Regions from separate parts of the Sphaerisporangium sp. NPDC049003 genome, predicted to be linked through region 3. Evidence: riboswitches for the same ligand, from Rfam matches in the RefSeq annotation. Region 3 holds a riboswitch; each other region holds the start of a gene.
What was found. A riboswitch is a leader RNA that binds a small molecule or an ion and turns the genes downstream of it on or off. The one in region 3 is predicted to bind S-adenosylmethionine.
Positions count from the first base shown of each region.

Region 1 (7,023 bases), on a different contig from region 3:
CCGCAGACATGGCCGGATGGCAGGCCAGCTGCGATTGCGCGTCCGCCACGGCCGCACCGCCACCGAATGGTTCGACTACCTGTTCGCCTCCATCCAGGAACTGTCCGACCTGACGGACCGGTCACCGTGGACGCTCGAACACGCCGAAATCGAGGGCGCCGGATACATCGCTCAACTGCGGAAGACGGCATGACCCACCGAGCGAAGCTGTGACCGGTGTCAGTAATCGGCTCAGCCTTCCAGGTAATGGAAGGTGGGCTTCGGATGCATCAGGAAATCGTGGTGGGAGATGTTCCATGCATAGGCGCCTGCCATGAGGAACTCCACGACGTCACCCGTCTTCAGGCTCACCGGCACGTGCCGCGCCATGGTGTCTTTCGGGGTGCAGAGCTGGCCAACGATCGTGGTCGGTTCTCCCCGCTGTTCGATCGCCATTGGCTGGCTGTGCCCCTTGGTTGCGGGTGTCCTGATGTGGTGCGTTCCGCCCGCGACTACCGCGAATAGCTCGCCGTGGACGCGCTTCACGTCGATGACCTGAGTGACGTACCGCCCGCAGTAGACCGACAAGGAACGGCCCGGCTCGATGCGCAGGATTTCACCCGGACGGCGTAGAGCAGCCAGCCCTTCGCCGTACGTCTTCCAGTCGAAACGAGAAGCGGGATCGGCGTAAGACACGCTCATGCCGCCCCCGAGATTGATCTCAGTCACGCCGAGACTGCGCGCGTAGTCGAGCACAGCGGCGGCTAGCTCCAACATGGCGGGCGCGTCCAGGCCGCTGGCCAGATGAGCGTGGATACCGCGAAGCCGTACGGCGTTCTGACCGGCCAGCATCTCAATGCACTCGGAGATGCCGGCGGGATCCATGCCGAACGGCGTCGCACCGCCCCCCATTGCCAGTGACGCTCCGCTGATCGGGACGTCGAGATTGACCCGCAACAGCATGTCAGCCGACCGGCCCGCGGCGAACAACCGCCGAATCTCGCTGGAGCTTTCGATGTGCAACCTCGTCACATCGGCGAAGAGTTCGGCGTCGGTCTTACCAGGCCCGCCCAGTGCAATTGGCGTCTCGGGGAAGAACTTGCGCACATGGGCAAGCTCTCCCCCTGACGCCACCTCGAAGCCATCGACGTACGGCGCGATTACCTGCAACAGCTTCGGATCGGGGTTGGCCTTGACGGCGTAGTAGACCTCGATATCGCCGAGAGTCGCCCGAATGGTGGCCAGGTGGGTATCAAGGTCGGCGAGGTCGTACACGTAAGCGGGTAGCTCGCCCGCGTCGGCCAGTTCCAAGGCCCGTGCGCGTATCGGCAGTGTGGCTGTCATCGCATCGTCTCCGATCGGGTTGTGTCTGGCCGCACGTCAGGCGAGGGGGAAGGTGTTCTCAACCACCAGGTAGTGAGCTGGTGTGACCGTCGTGGTCACTTCCACAATTCGGTGATCTCCCGTCTTGCCGGCGTGGAAGATATCGAGAACGGTCCGCTCAGGGCTGATCTCCAGAGCTTCGGCTTCGGCGTCGGTGGGAGGCCGGACGACGATGCACTCGGTTGCTTCCGTCTGGGGGTAGCCGAGCTCGGCGAGCGCTGACTTGACGCCACCGATGATGACCGGCCCCGGCTCTTCCAGAACCGTCCCTTCGGCGATGGACAGCGGGAACCACGACGTGTTGAGGCGCATCGGGATGCCGGACGCGAGAAGGCGCCTGCGGCGAACGAGGACATTCTCCTCCCTGCGCGGCAGTCCAAGAGCATCGGCGATGTCGTCCGGCGGAACGGCCCTGTTGGTCGTGATCTCATGCTGCGGTTCGAGCCCGATTGCCCGCACTTCTGCGTCGAAGGCTCCGCGCGCCTGCCCACCCTCGCGCGCCTGGCGGGAGTAGCGCGCTGGCGAGTGCAGCATTGGCGGAATGTAGGTGACCATGGTTCCCCTCCCTTGACGAGGGCGGATCATGCCCTCTGCTGCAAGTACCTGCATTGCTCTGTTGACCAAGCTTCGCGATGCGCCGTACCGCTCGGCAAGCACCGGCTCAGCCGGAAGGACCGTGGCAGGCGGGTAAACGCCCTTCACGATCTCTTCTCGGATCTGGGCTGCGATCTGGCGGAAGCCCAGCTTGCTCGGGTGGCTCATTTCCCTCTTTTCGGTCCGCTAGAAACGCCAAACGTTTGATGTTTGTTGACACCCGGCCCTCACAGATACATCATCGGGATATCGACAAACGTTTGGCGTTTTGCTCGGCAGCATACCTGCCGAGTCGAGCGGAAGTCGAACAGCCAGGCGCGGCCATGTCGCCAAACCTGGGCCCGCGCCCTGGCACCCCTTCAAGAGAGGCGTTCTCATCATGCCCAAGACTGACCTGCGGTCCATCACCAACGAGTCCGCATCCGGCGCTGCTGTCCTGGAGCTGTCACTGGTGGCCATGACTATGAGCGAGCCGGCCGTAGCGCCGCACGCCTATGAGATGACCACCGAGCGCATCACCAAGTTCCGGCCGTCGCTGGGGAAGCTGGGGGCGTGGGTAAAGCAGGGCACCGAGCGACTGGACGGGGATGTCGCGGTCTGGTGGCGGGACTACCAGACCCGTCGGCTGAACCTGCGCACGGCCGGTAGGGGCGAGCCGCTGTCCCCGCGGGAGCGGGTCAAGCTCCGCCGCACAGGCGAACAGGCACCCCGCCAGCACGAAATGCGCGTGGACCAGGTGATGGAACGCGGGCTGTGGCCTGACCGCCGCCGCGAGCAGTTCGCGCACGCGAAGGGTGCGATCCGATGAACAATCCTAGGAACGTCCTAACCCGGCCCACGCCCCGGTTCGTCCGTATCCGGCACCGCGCCGAGACCCCGCCGAAGCCTCTCGGTTGCCGGTGGTGCGGACATCCGCCGTACGCACACGACGCGGCCAGCCTCCCATACCGCCGTCACCACCAGTGGGAGCACCCCACCAACGCCCAGATGGGCGCCCGCCTGGACGCGCGCCGCCGCCTCGGCCTGTGCGGTGGCTTCCCCGCCCCAGCGCCGCTACGGCCGCTGAAGGTCCACCCGCCCGGCGTCGGCCCCCGCCACGTCGGCCCCACTCGGCCGGTCACCGTTCTCCCGGCCCCGAAACGCGACTGCTCACCGGACACATCTTCCTCGAGGGACTGGCACGAGCCGTACCGGCGTGGAGCAGTGGCATGAGCCGGGCACGAGGACGGCATGCTCCCGATGCGCCCGCCGTCGACGTCGCCCCAAAGCGTTGGGACCAGGCCAAGCAGGCGGCCGCCGTCCAACTCGACCAACTGGAGCCCGGCTGGCACGTCATGTACGGCACCTGGAACCGCCGGTTCTACGCGATCGCCCTCTGGTCGTGCGAGCCGCTGATGATCAACTCGCACACCCTCGAGGGATTGCGCGAGCTCATGCGTCAGTCCGAGCTCGAAGTGATCCATTCTCCGGGGAGGGCAGCATGACCAGCTGCGACGAGCACGAGCGCGAGCCCATTAGGAATGACGACGAGCCGCGCGACCCATACGGCATGCCCACGACCGCACGGATTTCCGTGGGCGGCTACTTTCCCGGCGCCATCAGTCGGCGCCTTTCGCTCCCCGGGTCGGCTCCGGCCCTACCGGCACAACGCCGGGCCATGAGCGGAGTACCGCGACTGGACCCCGACAACGTCGATGATGAGCCGGTGCTGTGGACGTGGGACGCCGACGATCTGGGCGGGCGCGGAGTTCGTGGCGTGACGGACACGTCCGTCAGGGCGCGCAGAGCGCTACTGGCCGCCTTGCACACCATGCCCGATCGTGGCCGGGGGACAGTCCGCCCGGCGCGGTTGGACCTCTTCGCCTACCCCTACCCGTGCTACCGGTACGGGCCCATCCTGGTGCGCGCTAACCGGGACCATGCCAGCGGCGCGATCGTCTTCCACCATGGCGAGGAGCGATGCGGTTGAGCCGACCCGATGCCGGGCGTGTGACCGAGCACCTGCGCCACTATGGCCGTCCCCTCGCGTGTTCCCTCGTGGAAGAGCTCCTGTGCGGCTGTTGCGTCACCGTGGGTTCGCCACCCTCGAAGCCCTTGGCTGCCGGGTTGACGAGCATGAGGAGCTACCTCGCCGGTACTGCGGGTCCGAGGTGACGCCATGATCGAGCCGGAGCGAATGTGCCGCAAGTGTGTACGCCCGCTGAGCCGGTACAACACCGATGATGTGTGTGGCCCGTGCGCTGCGGACGCTCGACCGGTACCAGCGGAGGTGTGGACCCTTCCTGATATCCGTGAAGCGCTTGCTTCATGGGATCTTGTCGCCGTATGCACGTTGATCCGCGAGCATACCGGGATGAGTCAGGAGAGACTGGCGGAGCTTATCGGGCGATCTCAGTGCTATGTGTCTCAGCTCGAATCGGGGACCCGGCTGGCCAGCGGCGTGACGATGGTACGCGATCTGGTTGATGGCCTGGGCATTCCCACCGAACTTCTCGGTGGCGAAGGCCCGTCATAACTCGGCGTTACTGGCCGCTGCGGTGGTGTTCACCGGTTGCGAGATCCCGGCTGCTAAATGGTGAACACCACCCGGCAGGAGCGGTGACTGCCAGTGCTGCCTGAGAACGGCTCGGGGCGTGGGGCTTGTCACGTTGCGGAGGCGGGGGGAGGTTGGGTTATAGTCCCCGTAGGTCATGAGTGTCAGCGTCAAGCCCCGGCTCGCTGACCGGCAACCCTCGCGCTCGCGGCGGGGTGCCCCGGGTGAGGACCAGGTCTGGTGCGAGGTGCGCCAGTCAAGCGCGGGCTCCGTCATACCAACGCCATGGCCGGGGTCCCATGACCCTAGGAGGCCGGCGTTGTCCGCACTCACTGTCCTGAATCCCGTCGTTTCCGGCTCGGACGCCTCCGGCGGCTCCAGGCCCGGCAGTGCTTTCCAGGGCGAGGCGGCGGGACGTACCGCTCCGGCCATCCCCGCCGTGCTCGGTGGAGATCTGGAGGTCCCGGTCAAGGGCGGCGGGCTCGTGCGGTACGCCAACCTCGACTACGCGGCGAGCGCCCCCTGTCTGGAGCCGGTGAGCGCCGCGGTCGCCGCCGCGCTCCCGGCCTATTCCAGCGTTCACCGGGGAGCCGGGTACGCCTCGCAGCTCACCACGGCGCGCTACGAGCAGGCCCGGCACACCGTGCGCGCCTTCGTCGGCGCCCGTCCCGGTGACGCCGTCGTGTTCACCCGCAACACCACGGACGCGGCGAACCTGCTGGCCCGTTGCCTGCCCGAGGGCACCACCGTCGTGGTCTTCGAGACCGAGCACCACGCGTCCCTGCTCCCCTGGCCCGAGGCGGTACGGCTGGCGCCCCCGCGGTTCCCCGGCGAGGCGGTCCGCGCGGCGGACGAGACCCTGGCGGCCATCGAGGGACCCAAGCTCCTGGTCGTCACCGCGGCCTCGAACGTGACCGGCGAGCTGTGGCCGATCGCCGCCCTGGCCCACATCGCCCACCGGCACGGCGCGCGGATCCTCGTGGACGCCGCGCAGCTCGTCCCCCACCGCCGGCTCAACCTGACCGCGCTCGACCTGGACTACGTGGCGTTCTCCGGGCACAAGCTCTACGCGCCGTTCGGCGCGGGCGCCCTGATCGGCCGGGCCGACTGGCTCGCCCAGGCCGAGCCGTACCTGCGCGGGGGCGGCGCGTCGAAGGCCGTCACCGGAGGCGCCGGGCAGGGGCTGCCGCTGGACGCCGAGTGGAGCGCGGACCCCGAGCAGCGGCACGAGGCCGGCACGCCGAACGTCCTCGGCGCCGTCGCCCTGGCCGCCGCCTGCGACGCCCTCTCGGCCACCGGCTGGACGGCGTTGATCAGGGAGGAGGAGCGCCTCGTCGAACTGCTGCGCGACGGCCTCGCCGCGATCGCGGGCGTCCACGAGCTGTCGCTCTGGGGGCCCGCCCACCCGCGCGTCGGCATCGTCTCCTTCGTGGTCGAGGGCTGGACCGCCAGGGAGGTCGCCGAGACGCTGTCCGCCGAGTACGGCATCGGGGTGCGCGACGGCAAGTTCTGCGCCCATCCCTTCGTCAGGCACCTGCTCGACGCCGTCGGCCAGGCCGCCGACGGTTCGTGCGCGGACGGCACCGCCGGGGCCGTACGGGCGTCCATCGGCATCGGGACGACCGAGGAGCACGTCCGCCGCCTGGTCACCGCCCTCTCGGATCTTGCCTCACGCCGCTGACGTGACAGCATGGGGTTTATGACCGAACCTCGCGGAGCTGGCACCGGAGGCGCGCGCACCGAACGGGTCGTGGGGATCGGGGCCGGGGCCAAGGAACTGGCCACCGAGGACATGATCCTCAACATCGGCCCCCAGCACCCCTCGACCCATGGTGTCCTGCGCCTTCGGCTCACCGTGGACGGCGAGCGCATCGGCAGCGCCGAGCCGATCGTCGGCTACATGCACCGTGGCGCCGAGAAGCTCTTCGAGGTCCGCGACTACCGGCAGATCATCGTGCTGGCCAACCGGCACGACTGGCTGTCGGCCTTCGCCAACGAGCTGGGCGTCGTCCTCGCCGTCGAACGCATGCTGGGCATGGAAGTGCCGGTCAGGGCGGTGTGGGCGCGCACGCTGCTCGCCGAGCTGAACCGCGTGCTCAACCACCTGATGTTCCTCGGGTCGTATCCCCTGGAGCTCGGCGCCATCACGCCCGTGTTCTACGCCTTCCGCGAGCGAGAGACCCTGCAGGCCGTCATGGAGGAGATCTCCGGCGGGCGCATGCACTACATGTTCAACAGGGTCGGCGGCCTGAAGGAGGACCTCCCGTACGGCTGGCTCGACCGGGTCGCCCAGGCGGTCGCCGACGTGCGCAGGCGGCTGCCGGACATCGAGAACCTGATCTCCGGTAACGAGATCTTCCTCGCGCGCACCCGGGGGGTCGGGGTGCTCGACCGCGAGACGATCATGCAGTACGGGGTCAGCGGGCCGATCGCCCGCGCCTCGGGGGTCGATCTCGACCTGCGCCGCGACGAGCCGTACCTGGCCTACGGGGAGCTTCCCGTCAAGGTGGTCACGCGCTCGGCGGGTGACTGCC
Region 1 covers NZ_JBICTU010000009.1:204,630-211,652, reverse strand. Annotated here, with positions in the region: gene ACGFIV_RS12755 (class I SAM-dependent methyltransferase) at 1-193, shown strand, start outside; gene ACGFIV_RS12750 (alanine racemase) at 232-1,323, opposite strand; gene ACGFIV_RS12745 (GntR family transcriptional regulator) at 1,360-2,124, opposite strand; gene ACGFIV_RS12740 (hypothetical protein) at 2,336-2,764, shown strand; gene ACGFIV_RS12735 (hypothetical protein) at 3,165-3,440, shown strand; gene ACGFIV_RS12730 (hypothetical protein) at 3,614-3,925, shown strand; gene ACGFIV_RS12725 (helix-turn-helix transcriptional regulator) at 4,115-4,471, shown strand; SAM riboswitch class IV at 4,643-4,758, shown strand; gene ACGFIV_RS12720 (aminotransferase class V-fold PLP-dependent enzyme) at 4,920-6,170, shown strand; gene ACGFIV_RS12715 (NADH-quinone oxidoreductase subunit D) at 6,189-7,023, shown strand, end outside.
Region 1: another riboswitch for S-adenosylmethionine. It lies ahead of ACGFIV_RS12720 (aminotransferase class V-fold PLP-dependent enzyme); the one in region 3 lies ahead of ACGFIV_RS06155 (NtaA/DmoA family FMN-dependent monooxygenase).

Region 2 (7,023 bases), on a different contig from region 3:
GGCGAACCACCGGCTCGGGGGGAGCGCCGTCGCGGCGGCGCGCAGCCGGGTGCCCCGGTCCGCGCGCTCCTCCTCGGGAAGGACCAGCGCTTCGTGCAGGGCGTTCGCCGTGCCCGAGACGTCGTACGGATTGACCAGCAGAGCGTCGCCGCCGAGCTCGGCCGCGGCGCCCGCCTCCCTGGAAAGCACCAGCGCGCATTGGGGAGCGAGGATCGGGCCCTCCTTGGCGACGAGGTTCATGCCGTCGCGGATGGGGTTCACCAGCAGCACGTCGGCCATGCGGTAGGCGGCGAGGGAGCGGGCGTAGTCGTCGTCCACGTTGAGGATCACGGGATCCCAGTCCTCGCCGCCGAACAGGTCCTCGATCTCCTTCGCGCAGCGCTGCACGGCGGCGGTGTACTCGCGGTACTCGGGCAGGTCGTGCCGCGAGGGGTAGGCGAAGGCGAGGTGGACGACCTTGCCGTGCCACTCGGGATGGTCGGTCAGGAACTGCTTGTAGGCCGACAGGCCGCGCACGATGTTCTTCGACAGCTCGGTCCTGTCGATCCGCACTATGAGCTTGCGGTCGCCCACCCGCTCGCGCAGGGCGGTCATGTGCGACTCGACATCGGGCTCCAGGGCACGGGCCCAGAGCGCGTCACCGTCGACACCGAGGGCGTGTACGCCGATGCGCGTCGTCCGGCCCTCGTAGGTGACGGTGCGTTCGACGCGGTCGACCCGGGCGCCGAGCAGGGTCTCGCAGCAGTCCATGAACGCCGAGGCCCAGCGGGCGGCGAGGAAGCCGGCGTGGTCGGCGCCGAGGATGCCCGACAGCAGCTCGGCGGAGATGTCGTCGGGCAGCAGCGAGAAGTACTCCGGAGGCGCCCACGGGGTGTGGGAGAAGTGGGCGATGCGCAGGTCGGGCCGTTCGACCCGGAGCATCGCCGGGGCGAGGGTGAGGTGGTAGTCCTGGATCATCACCCGGGCGCCGTGCGCGGCCTCCTCGGCCAGGGCGAGGGCGAACGCGGCGTTGTAGTCCTGGTAGGACTCCCACTCTCTGCGGAACCGCATGTCGAACTGCGGCGAGTTCGGGATGTCGTACAGCAGGTGGTTGACGAACCACAGCGTGGAGTTCGCCACGGCGTTGTAGGCGCGGTGGAACGTCGCGGGCGGGATGTCCAGCATGCGCACGGGCCCGGTGTCGTAGCCCGCCTGGTCGAGGCGCCCGCTCGGAGCGAGCCGTACGGCGCTGCGGTCGCCGTCGGAGAGGGCGGCGCACACCCACAGCACGTTCGTGTCCTTGGCGACCTCCGAGAGGCCGGAGACCATGCCGCCTCCGCCCCGGCGCATGGTCAGCGCACCGTCGTCGGCCAGCGTGAACGACACCGGGCCCCTGTTGGAGGCCAGCAGAACAGTGTTCATCTGCCCATCACCACTCCTCGTCCGCCAGGTGGCGGTCGTCCCTCGCCGTTCATCTCCGCTGTGATGCGCACTCGGCCGCAGATTAAATGAATTTAACGCTCCCAATAAGATGGGCTGATGGTCTGGTCGAGGCAAAGTGGAGACGGTCGAGGGGAGCTCCGGCATGGCGCTTGACGAGACGACCGAAGAGCTGGCCCGCGCCGCCGCCCAAGGTGATCACCGCTCCCTCGGAGAGCTCCTCCGCCGCATCGAGCCCGACGTGCTCCGCCACTGCGCGAGGCTCCTGCCCTACCACCAGGACGCGGAGGAGGCTAGCCAGGATACGTTGCTGGCCGTCGCCCGCAACATCGGAAGGTTCGAAGGGCGGGCACGTTTTTCCACCTGGTTGCACATCGTCACCGCCAACTGCGCGCGCACGACCTATCGCACGCTGAAGCGCCGGGGCGCCGAGCAGACTTCCGAGGACCTTCCCGACATGCGGGCCGACCCGCGCCGGGTGAGCGTCATCGCGGGCTCGCGGCTCGACCTGCTCGACGCCATGGAGGCGCTGGAGGCGGACAAGCCCGAGCTGGCCCAGGCGCTCGTGCTGCGCGACATCTGCCAGCTCGACTACAACGAGGTCGCCGAGCAGCTCGGCATCCCTCTCGGCACCGCCAAGTCGCGCATCCACCAGGCACGCAAATACGTGCAGGCGGCCCTCGGCGACGCCTACAGGTGAGCCCGCGATCCCACCGCGCGGTCACTCCGGCCGCGCGTCGGTGATACGCGGTCGTCTCGCTTGGTGAGACAACTCGCCGAACCCGCTGGCGGGCAAGGTACAGTTCTTTTGTCCTGCCTGAAACATCGGCGGGATCACAACTTCATATTGCTCATCCAGAGGGGTGGAGGGACCGGCCCTGCGAAGCCCCGGCAACCCTCCCGGCTGTGGTCACACGCGTCTCCGAACGACGCGGCATCCGACCAACTGAGACCAGCCGGGACAGGTGCCAATTCCGGCCCGTGATCAAGGTGGTCCGGGCGAAGATGAGGGAAAGGCCTCGCTTCATGGCGCTCGCAACAGCTGAGACAACGACCACACTCGACTTCGGCCCCGCCGTCGCGCTCTCCTGCCGCGAATGTGGCACTCGCTACGACCTCGGACCGATCTTCGCCTGTATCGAGTGTTTCGGGCCACTCGAAGTGGCCTACACCTGGGACACCCCCGAGGCCGGCCGCGCCGCGTCGGTGACCCGCCGGGAGATCGAGTCCGGCCCGCAGAACATCTGGCGCTACCGCTCGCTCCTCCCGGTGCCCGCCGACGTCATCTCCAAGCCCAACCTCGCGCCCGGCTGGACCAAGCTGGTCAAGGCCGACAACCTGGCCCGTGAGCTGGGGATCCGGAGCCTGCACGTCAAGGACGACTCCGGGAACCCGACCCACTCCTTCAAGGACCGGGTCGTCGCGATCGCCCTTGAGGCGGCGCGCAACTTCGGCTTCCACACCCTGTCGTGCTCCTCCACGGGCAACCTCGCGGGCGCCGTCGGCGCCGCCGCGGCCCGCGCGGGGCTCGACTCCTGCGTGTTCATCCCGTCGAACCTCGAAGAGGCCAAGATCATCATGGCCTCGGTGTACGGCGGGCGCCTGGTGGGCATCGAGGGCACCTACGACGAGGTCAACCGCTTCTGCTCGGAGCTCATCGGCGACCCGCTGGGCGACAAGTGGGGCTTCGTCAACGTGAACCTCCGTCCCTACTACGGGGAGGGCTCCAAGACCCTGGCGTACGAGATCGCCGAGCAGCTGGGCTGGCGGATCCCCGACCAGATCATCGTGCCGGTGGCCTCGGGCTCGCAGCTCACGAAGATCGACAAGGGCTTCAAGGAACTGATCAAGCTGGGGCTCGTCGAGGACAGGCCTTACAAGATCTTTGGGGCGCAGGCCGCGGGGTGCTCGCCGGTGTCGTCCGCCTTCAAGGCCGGTCTCGACATCGTCCAGCCGGTCAAGCCGGACACCATCGCCAAGTCGCTCGCCATCGGCAACCCCGCCGACGGGCCGTACGTCCTGGACATCGCCCGCCGTACGGGCGGAGCGGTCGAGGACGTCACGGACGCCGAGGTCGTGGACGCGATCCACCTGCTGGCCCGCACCGAGGGCATCTTCGGTGAGACCGCCGGCGGCGTCACCGTGGGAGTGCTCCGCAAACTGGTCCAGAACGGCCTCCTGGACCCGGAGGCCGAGACGGTGGTGCTCAACACTGGGGACGGCCTGAAGACCCTCGACGCGGTCTCCGCCAAGGCCCGGCCCACCGCCGTCATCCGGCCCTCGCTCGACGCATTCCGCACGGCTATCGCCGATAACTCCTGAAAGGTCACGATAAATGAGCGTTTCTGTGCGGATTCCGACGATTCTCCGTACGTACACCGACGGTGCCGCGGAGGTGAACGGTGAAGGCGCGACACTTCGCGAGGTGTTGCAGAAGCTGGAGACCGACTTCCCCGGAATCGGTGCCCGAATTCTGGACGAAACGGGCAAGATTCGCCGTTTTGTCAACGTGTATGTCGGAGAAGAGGACGTCCGTTTTGTAGACGGACTCGACACCGTCACGCCGGACGGGGCGCAGATCTCGGTGATCCCCGCGGTCGCCGGAGGCTGACCCTCGGGTACTCCCAACGCCCACGCGTCCCTGGGACGGGTGGGCGTTGGCATGTCCAGGGGGCCTGGAACGGCCTGACTATCATAATAGAAGTTCTTACCTGGCCCTTCTGTGTAGTTTAATTATCAACTAACGCACCAGAGCGGGAAAAAGTAGCGTCCCGCTTACAGCGAACGTCAAGAAGTAGTTTGGTGTTTGACACTGTTGCGCCAAGCCTTGCCACAGGTATGGTCGAGAACGATCGACGTGGCCGAGGAGTTCGCATGCGTCTCGGTTCCGAAGGTCACGGGCCTCGCGGAGGAGTGGGTGGGGTCCGGAGCCCAGCAAGAGGAGTCGGAAAGTGGCGCAGGGCACCGTCAAATGGTTTAACGCGGACAAGGGCTACGGCTTCATCGCGGTAGACGGTGGTAAGGACGTGTTTGTCCACTACTCAGCGATCATGTCCGAGGGATACCGGTCCCTTGAGCAGGGTCAGCGGGTGGAGTTCGAGATCACACAGGGCCAGAAGGGTCCACAGGCGGAGTCCGTGCGGACTGTGTGACGACACCGGCGCTGTCCGGTCGTCGACGAAGATCCACTGGTCTCTCTCAGTCAGTAGCTGGAAGGTTCGGTTCGTCGTGCATCAGGACGGGCCGAGCCTTCCGTCATGTCCGTGCTCTCCCGCACGTGAGGTCAGGTCCAATATTCGGCATACGGTCAGAGAAATCCTTGTGCCGCCCAGGTCATAGGGGTTGTCGCTTGCACTCGGCAGGGTAGAGTGCTAAACAGTTCGTTGGCACTCTCCTGGGGAGAGTGACAAACCTGGATCGAGGCGATGGGGCCTGGCGGTTCACGGCGACAGGTGTCGTGAATTCGCGGGTCTACATGCCGTCGCGGGCGTCGGCTCGATCCGCTGCAAGCCACCCTGTATCTGGGAGGTCTAGCCGTATGGCAGCCAAGATGATCGCGTTTAACGAGGACGCCCGGCGCGGTCTCGAGCGCGGTATGAACCAGCTCGCCGATGCCGTCAAGGTGACCTTGGGTCCCAAGGGCCGCAACGTCGTGCTGGAGAAGAAGTGGGGCGCTCCCACGATCACCAACGACGGCGTCTCGATCGCCAAGGAGATCGAGCTTGAGGACCCGTGGGAGAAGATCGGGGCCGAGCTCGTCAAGGAGGTCGCGAAGAAGACCGACGACGTCGCGGGTGACGGCACCACCACCGCCACCGTGCTCGCCCAGGCGCTGGTGCGCGAGGGCCTGCGCAACGTCGCCGCCGGCGCCAACCCGATGTCCCTGAAGAAGGGCATCGAGGCCGCCGTCGAGCGCGTCAGCGAGGAGCTCTCCAAGCTCGCGAAGGACGTGGAGACCAAGGAGCAGATCGCTTCGACCGCCTCCATCTCCGCCGGCGACACGCAGATCGGCGAGATGATCGCCGAGGCGATGGACAAGGTCGGCAAGGAAGGCGTCATCACCGTCGAGGAGAGCAACGCCTTCGGCCTGGAGCTTGAGCTCACCGAGGGTATGCGCTTCGACAAGGGCTACATCTCCGGTTACTTCGTGACCGACCCGGAGCGGATGGAGGCCGTCCTCGACGACCCCTACATCCTCATCGTCAACTCCAAGGTGTCGGCCAACAAGGACCTGCTCCCGCTGCTCGACAAGGTCGTGCAGGCCGGCAAGCCGCTCGTGATCATCGCTGAGGACGTCGAGGGCGAGGCCCTGGCCACCCTGGTCGTCAACAAGATCCGCGGCCTGTTCAAGTCCGTGGCCGTCAAGGCCCCCGGCTTCGGCGACCGCCGCAAGGCCATGCTGGGTGACATCTCCATCCTCACCGGTGGCCAGGTCATCAGCGAGGACGTGGGCCTCAAGCTTGAGACCGCCACGCTCGACCTGCTCGGCCGCGCGCGCCAGGTCATCATCACCAAGGACGAGACCACCATCGTCGACGGCGCCGGTGACCCCGAGCAGATCTCCGGCCGGGTCAACCAGATCCGCGCCGAGATCGAGAACACCGACTCCGACTACGACCGCGAGAAGCTCCAGGAGCGCCTCGCCAAGCTGGCCGGCGGCGTCGCCGTCATCAAGGCCGGCGCGGCGACCGAGGTCGAGCTCAAGGAGCGCAAGCACCGCATCGAGGACGCCGTTCGCAACGCGAAGGCGGCCGTCGAGGAGGGCATCGTGCCCGGCGGTGGCGTGGCTCTGCTGCAGGCGGGCGCCAAGGCGTTCGACAAGCTGGAGCTCTTCAACGACGAGGCCACCGGTGCCGCGATCGTCCGCAAGGCGCTCGAGGAGCCGCTGAAGCAGATCGCCGTGAACGCCGGCCTCGAAGGCGGCGTCGTGGTCGAGCGCGTCCGCAACCTCGAGGTGGGCATCGGCCTCAACGCGGCGACCGGCGAGTATGTCAACATGCTCGAGGCGGGCATCATCGACCCCGCCAAGGTCACCCGCTCGGCGCTGCAGAACGCCGCGTCCATCGCGGCCCTGTTCCTCACCACCGAGGCGGTCATCGCCGAGAAGCCCGAGAAGACCCCGGCCGCTCCCGCCATGCCCGGCGGCGGCGACATGGACTTCTGAGCCTCCGGCTCGCAAGTCACCAAAAGGGCCATCCCCGGATCCACCGGGGGTGGCCCTTTGGAGTCCTATGAGATGCGGCGGCGCTACGACCTTCCCGGTGACCGCCGGCTCGTCGGAGGCGGCGCGCCCGGACTGGGAGGAAGGGCCGTCAGGCCACGCCGTAGGCGCCGATGCCGTTCTCCAGCAGGTCGAAGGCGAGCCGCGCCTGGGCGCGCACGTCCCTGACGACGTCGTCGTGGCTCTCTCCGGCAATCTTGCGCCTTATGCCGTCCGCCGCGAGCCGGCGGATGGCCGCGCAGACCTGGGCGGCGACGAGGCCGGGCCTGAGGTCGTCCTCGTCCGCGTCGGTCTCCTCCGCCAGGGTCTCGGCGAGGTGCTCCTCCCGGCGTTCGGCCAGCTCCCGCATGCGGGACATGAGCGATGGGCTCTCGTTGATCAGA
Region 2 covers NZ_JBICTU010000038.1:24,325-31,347, forward strand. Annotated here, with positions in the region: gene ACGFIV_RS31835 (trehalose-6-phosphate synthase) at 1-1,401, opposite strand, end outside; gene ACGFIV_RS31840 (RNA polymerase sigma factor) at 1,565-2,119, shown strand; SAM riboswitch class I at 2,268-2,431, shown strand; gene thrC (threonine synthase) at 2,446-3,741, shown strand; gene ACGFIV_RS31850 (MoaD/ThiS family protein) at 3,755-4,030, shown strand; gene ACGFIV_RS31855 (cold-shock protein) at 4,371-4,571, shown strand; gene groL (chaperonin GroEL) at 4,958-6,583, shown strand; gene ACGFIV_RS31865 (TetR/AcrR family transcriptional regulator) at 6,732-7,023, opposite strand, start outside.
Region 2: another riboswitch for S-adenosylmethionine. It lies ahead of thrC (threonine synthase); the one in region 3 lies ahead of ACGFIV_RS06155 (NtaA/DmoA family FMN-dependent monooxygenase).

Region 3 (7,023 bases):
CGCCGCGCAGGCGTTCGGCGTGCCGTTCTACGCGCTCTCCCACGCTCCCGACCCGCTCTCGCCCGGCATCGGGGACGTCGAGATCGAGCACCGCGACGGCGAGGAGGTCCTGCACGTGCTCGGCAGGCGCACCGCAGCCGAGGGCACGCGGGGCTACTACCCGGCCTTCGACGCCACGCCGCCCCACCTGGTGACCCGGATCGTCACCGAGCGCGGCGCGTTCGTGCCCGCCCGCGTGTCCGACCACTTCGCCACCGTCTCGGGCGGGGACGACGGCTTCGCCGGAGAGGCACCGCCCGCGCCATGAGCGCGGCCCACCGCGTCGTCGTCGACACCGACACCGGCATCGACGACGCCCTCGCGCTGCTCTACCTGGCCGGGCGCCCGGACGCGGAGATCGTGGCCGTGACCTCGGTGTTCGGCAACTGCCTTGAGCGGGACGCGGTCCGCAACATCGGGTACGTCACCCGGCTGCTCGGGATGTCGGCGCCGATCGCGCGCGGCGCGGCCGAGCCGCTGTCCGCCACCGTGCGCGTCACCCGCGAGGCCCACGGCCGGGACGGCCTCGGCGATCTCGGCTACGACCGCCCGATGCCGTCGGTGACCGGGGAGACGGCCTCCGAGCTGCTTGTACGGCTGGCGGACGAGCGGCCGGGCGAGCTCGACCTGCTGGCACTCGGGCCGCTGACCAACCTCGGCCTGGCGTTGCGCGCCGACCCGGCGCTCTTTACAAAGTATCGTTCGGTCGTGCTGATGGGCGGCTCCGGGCCGTACGCCGCCCCCGGCGACGCGCTGATGGCTGACGTCAACGTCGCCCGCGACCCCGTGGCGGCCCGGATGGTGGTCAGCGCCCCGCGAAACGAACTGGTCATGGTGGGGGTGAACGTCACCGCGACGACGATCCTGGAGGAACCGGACATCAGGGCACTGCGCGCGGCCGGTACCCCGATCGCGCGGTTCGCCGCCGAGATCCTCGGCCCCTATCTGGACTTCTACGAGAAGGAGCGGGGCCGGAGGGTCGTCCCGCTGCACGACCCGCTGGCGGCGGGCATCCTGCTCGACCCCGGCCTCGCGACGGCCGCCACGCTCGGGCCGGTCGAGGTCGTCCGCGAGGGGTCCCTGTGGCGGGCCCGGCCGACGCGGGTGACGGCCACCGGCGTGGGGGCGGCGCGGGCCGCCGAGGACCTGGGCCCGCCCTTCCCGTACGAGAGGGCGCCCGGCACCCGGGTGATCACCGCGGTCGACGCGGCCGGGTTCACCGGCGGCTTCGTCCGGACGCTGACCCGGCCGTGAGCCCCGCGCTCAGGCCGGCGGCCCCGCACGGCGCCTATTCGGCCCCGGCGGCGAGGCGGACGAACAGATCGAGCGCGGCCTCGCGGACGTCGGCGGGGGTGACGCCGTCGAGCGCGGCCCGCGCCTCGGAGATGTCCCGGGTGGTGGCGCAGGTGATGGCCACCGACGTGGCGGCGGCGTGGCTCAGGGAGCCCGCGGGCGCGCTGTCCGCGATCTCCCGGGCGGTCGTGGCGAGATCGAGGTTGTCGGTCCTCGGTGCGGTGCTCAACGGGGTCTCCTCGCGGTAGCGGGTCTGGTGGAGTGCCGGGGCTCGGGCCGTCCCGAGTACCGGAGTGTGGCGAACGGCGCATCGGGCCAGGACGGATCAGGTCATCCTGCTCCACGGAGACCCGCCCATGCCACTCGCCGGGCGATATGTGATGTGCCCCAGAGGATATGCGAACCGTGCGGGGCCGTATGGGGCGTGACCGCACTCACGAGGGCGGGGCGGCCGCGATGGGCGCATCCTTTTCCATCTGTTTCAGGAATACTCACGGCCCCTTGGAAGGCTGGAGCTAAGCGCGGGAGCCGATCGACCGGGAGACCGGCCAGGGGCCGAGGAGGCGGCTTGTCTCAAGATCGAGGAGGCTACCCTGTGAAAGCGACCAGGAATGTCGGCGATCGGTCCGTTCCCACTACCTGAGGATCGTGCATGGAACTCGGCGTTGCGCTTCCCACGTCCAGGGCACTCGCGTCACCCGCGAACATCGCCCGTTATGCCCAAGAGGCCGAGAGGCTGGGCTACGACTCGCTGTGGACCTACGAGCGGCTCCTGCGCCCGTTCGCGGAGCTTCCCCAGCCCGGCGGGGGTCCGCCGCAGCGGATCCCGGAGGTCTATCGGCTGACGTACGAGCCGCTTGAGACGCTCAGCTACGTCGCCGCGCTCACCGAGCGGATCAAGCTCGGGACCAGCGTCATCGACGCGCTGTTCCACCCGCCGGTCGTGCTGGCGCGCCGGTTCGCCACCCTGGACCAGTTCAGCGGCGGGCGCGTGATCGCGGGCCTGGGGCAGGGATGGATGCCCCAGGAGTTCGAGACGGCCAACGTGCCGATGCGCCGGATGGGCGCGGGCATGGACGAGGTGGTCGCCGCGATGCGGGCGTGCTGGGGTCCCGACCCGGTGGAGTACCAGGGCCGGTTCTACCGGATCGCCTCCTCGGAGGTGAATCCGAAGCCGGTGCAGGCCACGATCCCCATCCTGCTGGGCGCCATGACGCCCGCGGGGATCCGGCGAGCCGGGCGGATCGCGGACGGGCTGAACCCGATCGCCGTCTCCGACGAGGCGGTGCGGCGGCTCGCGGGCGACTTCCGGGAGGCGGCACGCCAGGCCGGACGCGACGCCTCCTCCCTCACCGTGATCGCGCGGGCGAACGTGCCGATCACCCGCGAGCCGCTGGGCGGCGACCGCCCGTTCCTCGGCGGGGCCCCGCGCCAGATCGCCGAGGACCTCAAGCGGCTCGAAGGCGGCGGCGTCGACCACGTGCTCCTCGCCAGCATGGCCGCGACCGACATCGACGAGGAGATAGGGCTCCTCGAAGAGCTCCAGACCGCCGTCCGGAGCTGACACGGTCCCGCGACCCGGCACCGCCGTCCGGAGCCGACACGGTCCCGCGACCCGGCACCGCCGTCCGGAGCCGACACGGTCCCGCGACCCGGCACCGCCGTCCGGAGCCGGCACGGTCCCGCGACCGGCACCGCCGTCCGGAGCGGGCACGGTCCCGCGACCGGCACCGCCGTCGTCCGCCGCGCGCTCAGGCATCCCTGTGAGGCCGCGCGGCGGGCGTGCCCGGCGGTCACCCGCCGGGCTGGGGGATTCCGAGGTGGTCGCGGAGCGTCGTGCCGGTGTAGTCGGCGCGGAACACGCCGCGCTCCTGCAGGATCGGCACGACGTGGTCGACGAAGTCGTCCAGGCCCCCCGGGGTCAGGTGCGGCACCAGGATGAAGCCGTCGGCGGCGTCCGACTGGACGAACTCGTCGATGCGGGCGGCCACGGAGGCCGGCGTGCCGACGAAGTTCTGGCGGCCCGTCACCTCGATGACCAGCTCGCGGATGCTGAGCTTCTTCTCGTCGGCGAGGGCACGCCACTTGGCGGCCACCTCCGCCCGGTCCCCGATCGGCACCCGTCCCGCCGACACCCCGCCCGACAGGTCGGGGTCGAGGTCCGGCAGCGGGCCCTCGGGGTCGTAGGCGGACATGTCCCTCCCCCAGACCTGCTCCAGGAAGGCGATCGCCGTCTGCGGGCCCACCTGGCGCCGCCGGATCTCGGCGGCGTTCTCCGCCGCGTCCTCCTCGGTGTCGCCCAGCGCGAACGTCGTGGCGGGAAGGATCTTCAGCCTGTCCTCCGTGCGGCCGTACCTGGCCATCCGGCCCTTGACGTCCCTGTAGAAGGCCTGGCCCTCGTGGAGGGTGCCGTGCCTGCTGAAGATGACGTCCGCGGTGGACGCGGCGAACTCGCGGCCCTCGTCGGAGTCGCCCGCCTGGATGATCACCGGGTGCCCCTGCGGGCCGCGCGGAACGTTGAACACGCCGGAGACGTCGAACTGGGGGCCTCGATGCCGCACCGGGGCGATCCCGTCCGGCCGTACGAACACCCCCGTCCCGGGGTCGGCGACGACGGCTTCCTGCCGCCAGGAGTCCCACAGCTCGCGGGCGAGCTGGAGGAACTCGGCCGCCCGGTTGTAGCGGTCGGCCCGGTCGAGGAAGCCGCCACGCCGGAAGTTCTCCCCGGTGAAGGCGTCGGACGTGGTGACGACGTTCCAGGCGGCGCGGCCCTCGCTCAGGTGGTCGAGCGTGGCAAGGCGCCGCGCCAGCTCGTACGGCTCGTTGAACGTGGCGTTGACCGTGCCGGCCAGGCCGAGCCGCGTCGTGACGGCGGCGAGCGCGGAAAGGACGGTGAGGGACTCCGGGCGGCCGACGACGTCCAGGTCATGGATGCGGCCCTTGAGCTCGCGCAGCCGCAGTCCCTCCGCCAGGAAGAAGAAGTCGAACTTCCCCCGCTCGGCCGTCGCGGCGAGGTGGCGGAACGAGGAGAAGTCGATCTGGCTCCCGGACCGGGGATCGGCCCAGACCGTGGTGTTGTTGACGCCGGGAAAGTGCGCCGCCAGGTGAACCTGCTTGCGCGGCCTGCTCATCGGAGGATCCTCCTGCTTCGATCCGGACCCCCGCGCGGGGGCCGCGCCTGCGACGTGCCTGCCACGCCGCCAGGTGTTCTCCGGGGCACCCCGCGCGGAGCGAGGGTCGCCGGCCGACCGGGCCCTTGCGTCGGCTCAATACCTAGTTAAAAGGTAGGAAAAATAGGTTTCCCTGTCAACCACCCGACCCGGCGCCGGGGCCTCGTCATGGTGGGGCTAGCACTACCGCGTACCGGCGTGGTGCCTGGATATCGCCGAACCCGGCGATCCCGACAGTCTTGGACGGGGCCGCCCCAACCCATCTCGAAAAACGCAACGCGGCGCATCCCCAGGGTTGACGCGGTCATCGATCCGCCACCACGTGAGGAGACCTGTGACCAGCTCATCCACGATCGAAGCCCCGGATCGGGAGGCGCGCGGCAGCGACTTCGCCCGGCTGTCCCGCCGGATCACCGAGGCCGGACTGCTCGACCGGCGCCCCGCCTACTACGCGTTGCGGCTCGGCGTCGTCGCGGGCCTGTTCGTGGCCGGCTGGGTGGCGTTCTTCATGGTGGGCGACTCCTGGTACCAGCTCCTGGTGGGGGCGTTCCTCGCGCTGGTCTTCGCCCAGGTGGCGCTCGTCGCCCACGACCTCGCGCACCGGCAGGTCTTCCGTTCCCGGCGTACCAGCGAGATCGCGGGATGGGTGGCGGGCAACCTCGGCGTCGGCATGAGCTACGGCTGGTGGATGGACAAGCACACCAGGCACCACGCCAACCCCAACCACGAGGACCACGACCCCGACGTCTCCCCCAACGTCCTGGTCTGGTCGCAGCGGCAGGCCGCCGTCAGCCGCGGCGTGGCCAGGTACATCGGCCGCTGGCAGGCGTTCCTGTTCTTCCCTCTGCTGACCCTGGAGGGCCTGCACCTCCACGTGGCCGGCTTCCGGGCCCTCGGGCGGCCGTCGCTCAAGCACCGGGGGGTCGAGGGGACACTGCTCGTCGTCCACTTCGCGGCCTACCTCGCGGCGGTCTTCGCGGTCCTGCCGCCCGGCAAGGGGCTGCTGTTCGTCGCCGTGCACCAGGCGATCTTCGGCGTCTACCTGGGCTGCACGTTCGCGCCCAACCACAAGGGCATGCCGATGATGACCGGTGACGAGCGCCCGGACTTCCTGCGCCGCCAGGTGCTCACCTCCCGCGACGTGCGGGGCGGGCGCATGGTGGACATCGCCCTCGGCGGGCTCAACTACCAGATCGAGCACCACCTGTTCCCGAGCATGCCGATGCCCAACCTGCGCAGGGCCCAGCCGATCGTCCGGGCCTACTGCGCGGAGCTGGGCATCCCCTATCTCGAAAGCAGCCTGTACAGCTCGTACGCCCAGGCCCTGCGCCACATGCACCAAGCGGGCGCCCCGCTGCGAGCCCGGGAGCGCTGAGCGGCCGATACCGAGGCCACAGGGCCGGCGACGGGGGCGGCACGGCGCCCGCGGGCCGGTTATCCGAGGCCGGGCTTCAGCGTCACCTTGGTCCAGCCGGGCTCACGCTTGTCGAAGTGCGCGTAGGCGTCCGGCGCCTCGCGGAGCGGCAGCTCCTGCGAGAGGATGAACGACGGCTCGACCCTGCCGGTGTGGATGAGGTTGCGCAGGTGTCGGTCGTAGCGCTTGACCGGGCACTGGCCACTGCCGATCGTCTGGCCCTTGTACCAGTGCCAGCCGTACTCCAGCGGTACCCGTCCGTGCCTGGCGAGATCGTCGACGCCTCCCGGGTCCTCCGGGACGAACACGCCCACGACGCCGATGCCGCCGGTGTACCGCACCGACTCCACCAGCTTGTTGAGGGTGTCGTCGGGGTGCTCGTGGCCCTGAGGGTCGTGCGCCTGGTAGCCCACGCACTCGCATCCCCGGTCGGCCCCCTCTCCGTTGGTGAGCTCCAGCACCCGCTCGACCGGGTCGCCCTTGGAGTCGTCGATCGCGATGGCGCCGATCTTCTCCGCCAGGGCCAGGCGGTCGGGATGGCGGTCCACCACCATGATCTTGCTGGCGCTCTTCACCACGGCCGAGAGCGCGGCCATGAGCCCGACGGGGCCGGCCCCCATGATGACGACCGACTCGCCCGGGCGCAGCCCGGCCATCTCGGTGGCGTGGTATCCGGTGGGGAAGACGTCCGAGCACATCACGTAGTCGTTCTGCTTGTCGAGACCGTCCTCGGGAATCCGGCAGCAGTTGAAGTCCGCCCAGGGAACCCGGAGGAACTCCGCCTGGCCGCCCTCCCAGGGGCCCATGTCGGCGAAGCCGTACGCCCCGCCGCAGAGTCGGGGATAGTCGGGATTGGCCCTGATGCAGTAGTTGGTGAACCCGGCGTTGCAGTTCTTGCACCCACCGCACGCGACGTTGAACGGAATCGAGACCAGGTCGCCGACGCTGACGCGCTCCACGGCGCCGCCGACCTCGATGACCTCGCCGAAGTTCTCGTGGCCGAGGACCCTGCCCGGCTCCATGTCGGTGCGGCCCTCGTACATGTGTAGGTCCGACCCGCAGATGTTCGTCGTGATGATCTTGATGATGGCGTCGCGCGGCTCCTCG
Region 3 covers NZ_JBICTU010000004.1:241,770-248,792, forward strand. Annotated here, with positions in the region: gene ACGFIV_RS06135 (hypothetical protein) at 1-307, shown strand, start outside; gene ACGFIV_RS06140 (nucleoside hydrolase) at 304-1,293, shown strand; gene ACGFIV_RS06145 (hypothetical protein) at 1,328-1,561, opposite strand; gene ACGFIV_RS06150 (TIGR03619 family F420-dependent LLM class oxidoreductase) at 1,985-2,896, shown strand; gene ACGFIV_RS06155 (NtaA/DmoA family FMN-dependent monooxygenase) at 3,126-4,463, opposite strand; SAM riboswitch class IV at 4,502-4,606, opposite strand; gene ACGFIV_RS06160 (fatty acid desaturase family protein) at 4,837-5,877, shown strand; gene ACGFIV_RS06165 (glutathione-independent formaldehyde dehydrogenase) at 5,937-7,023, opposite strand, start outside.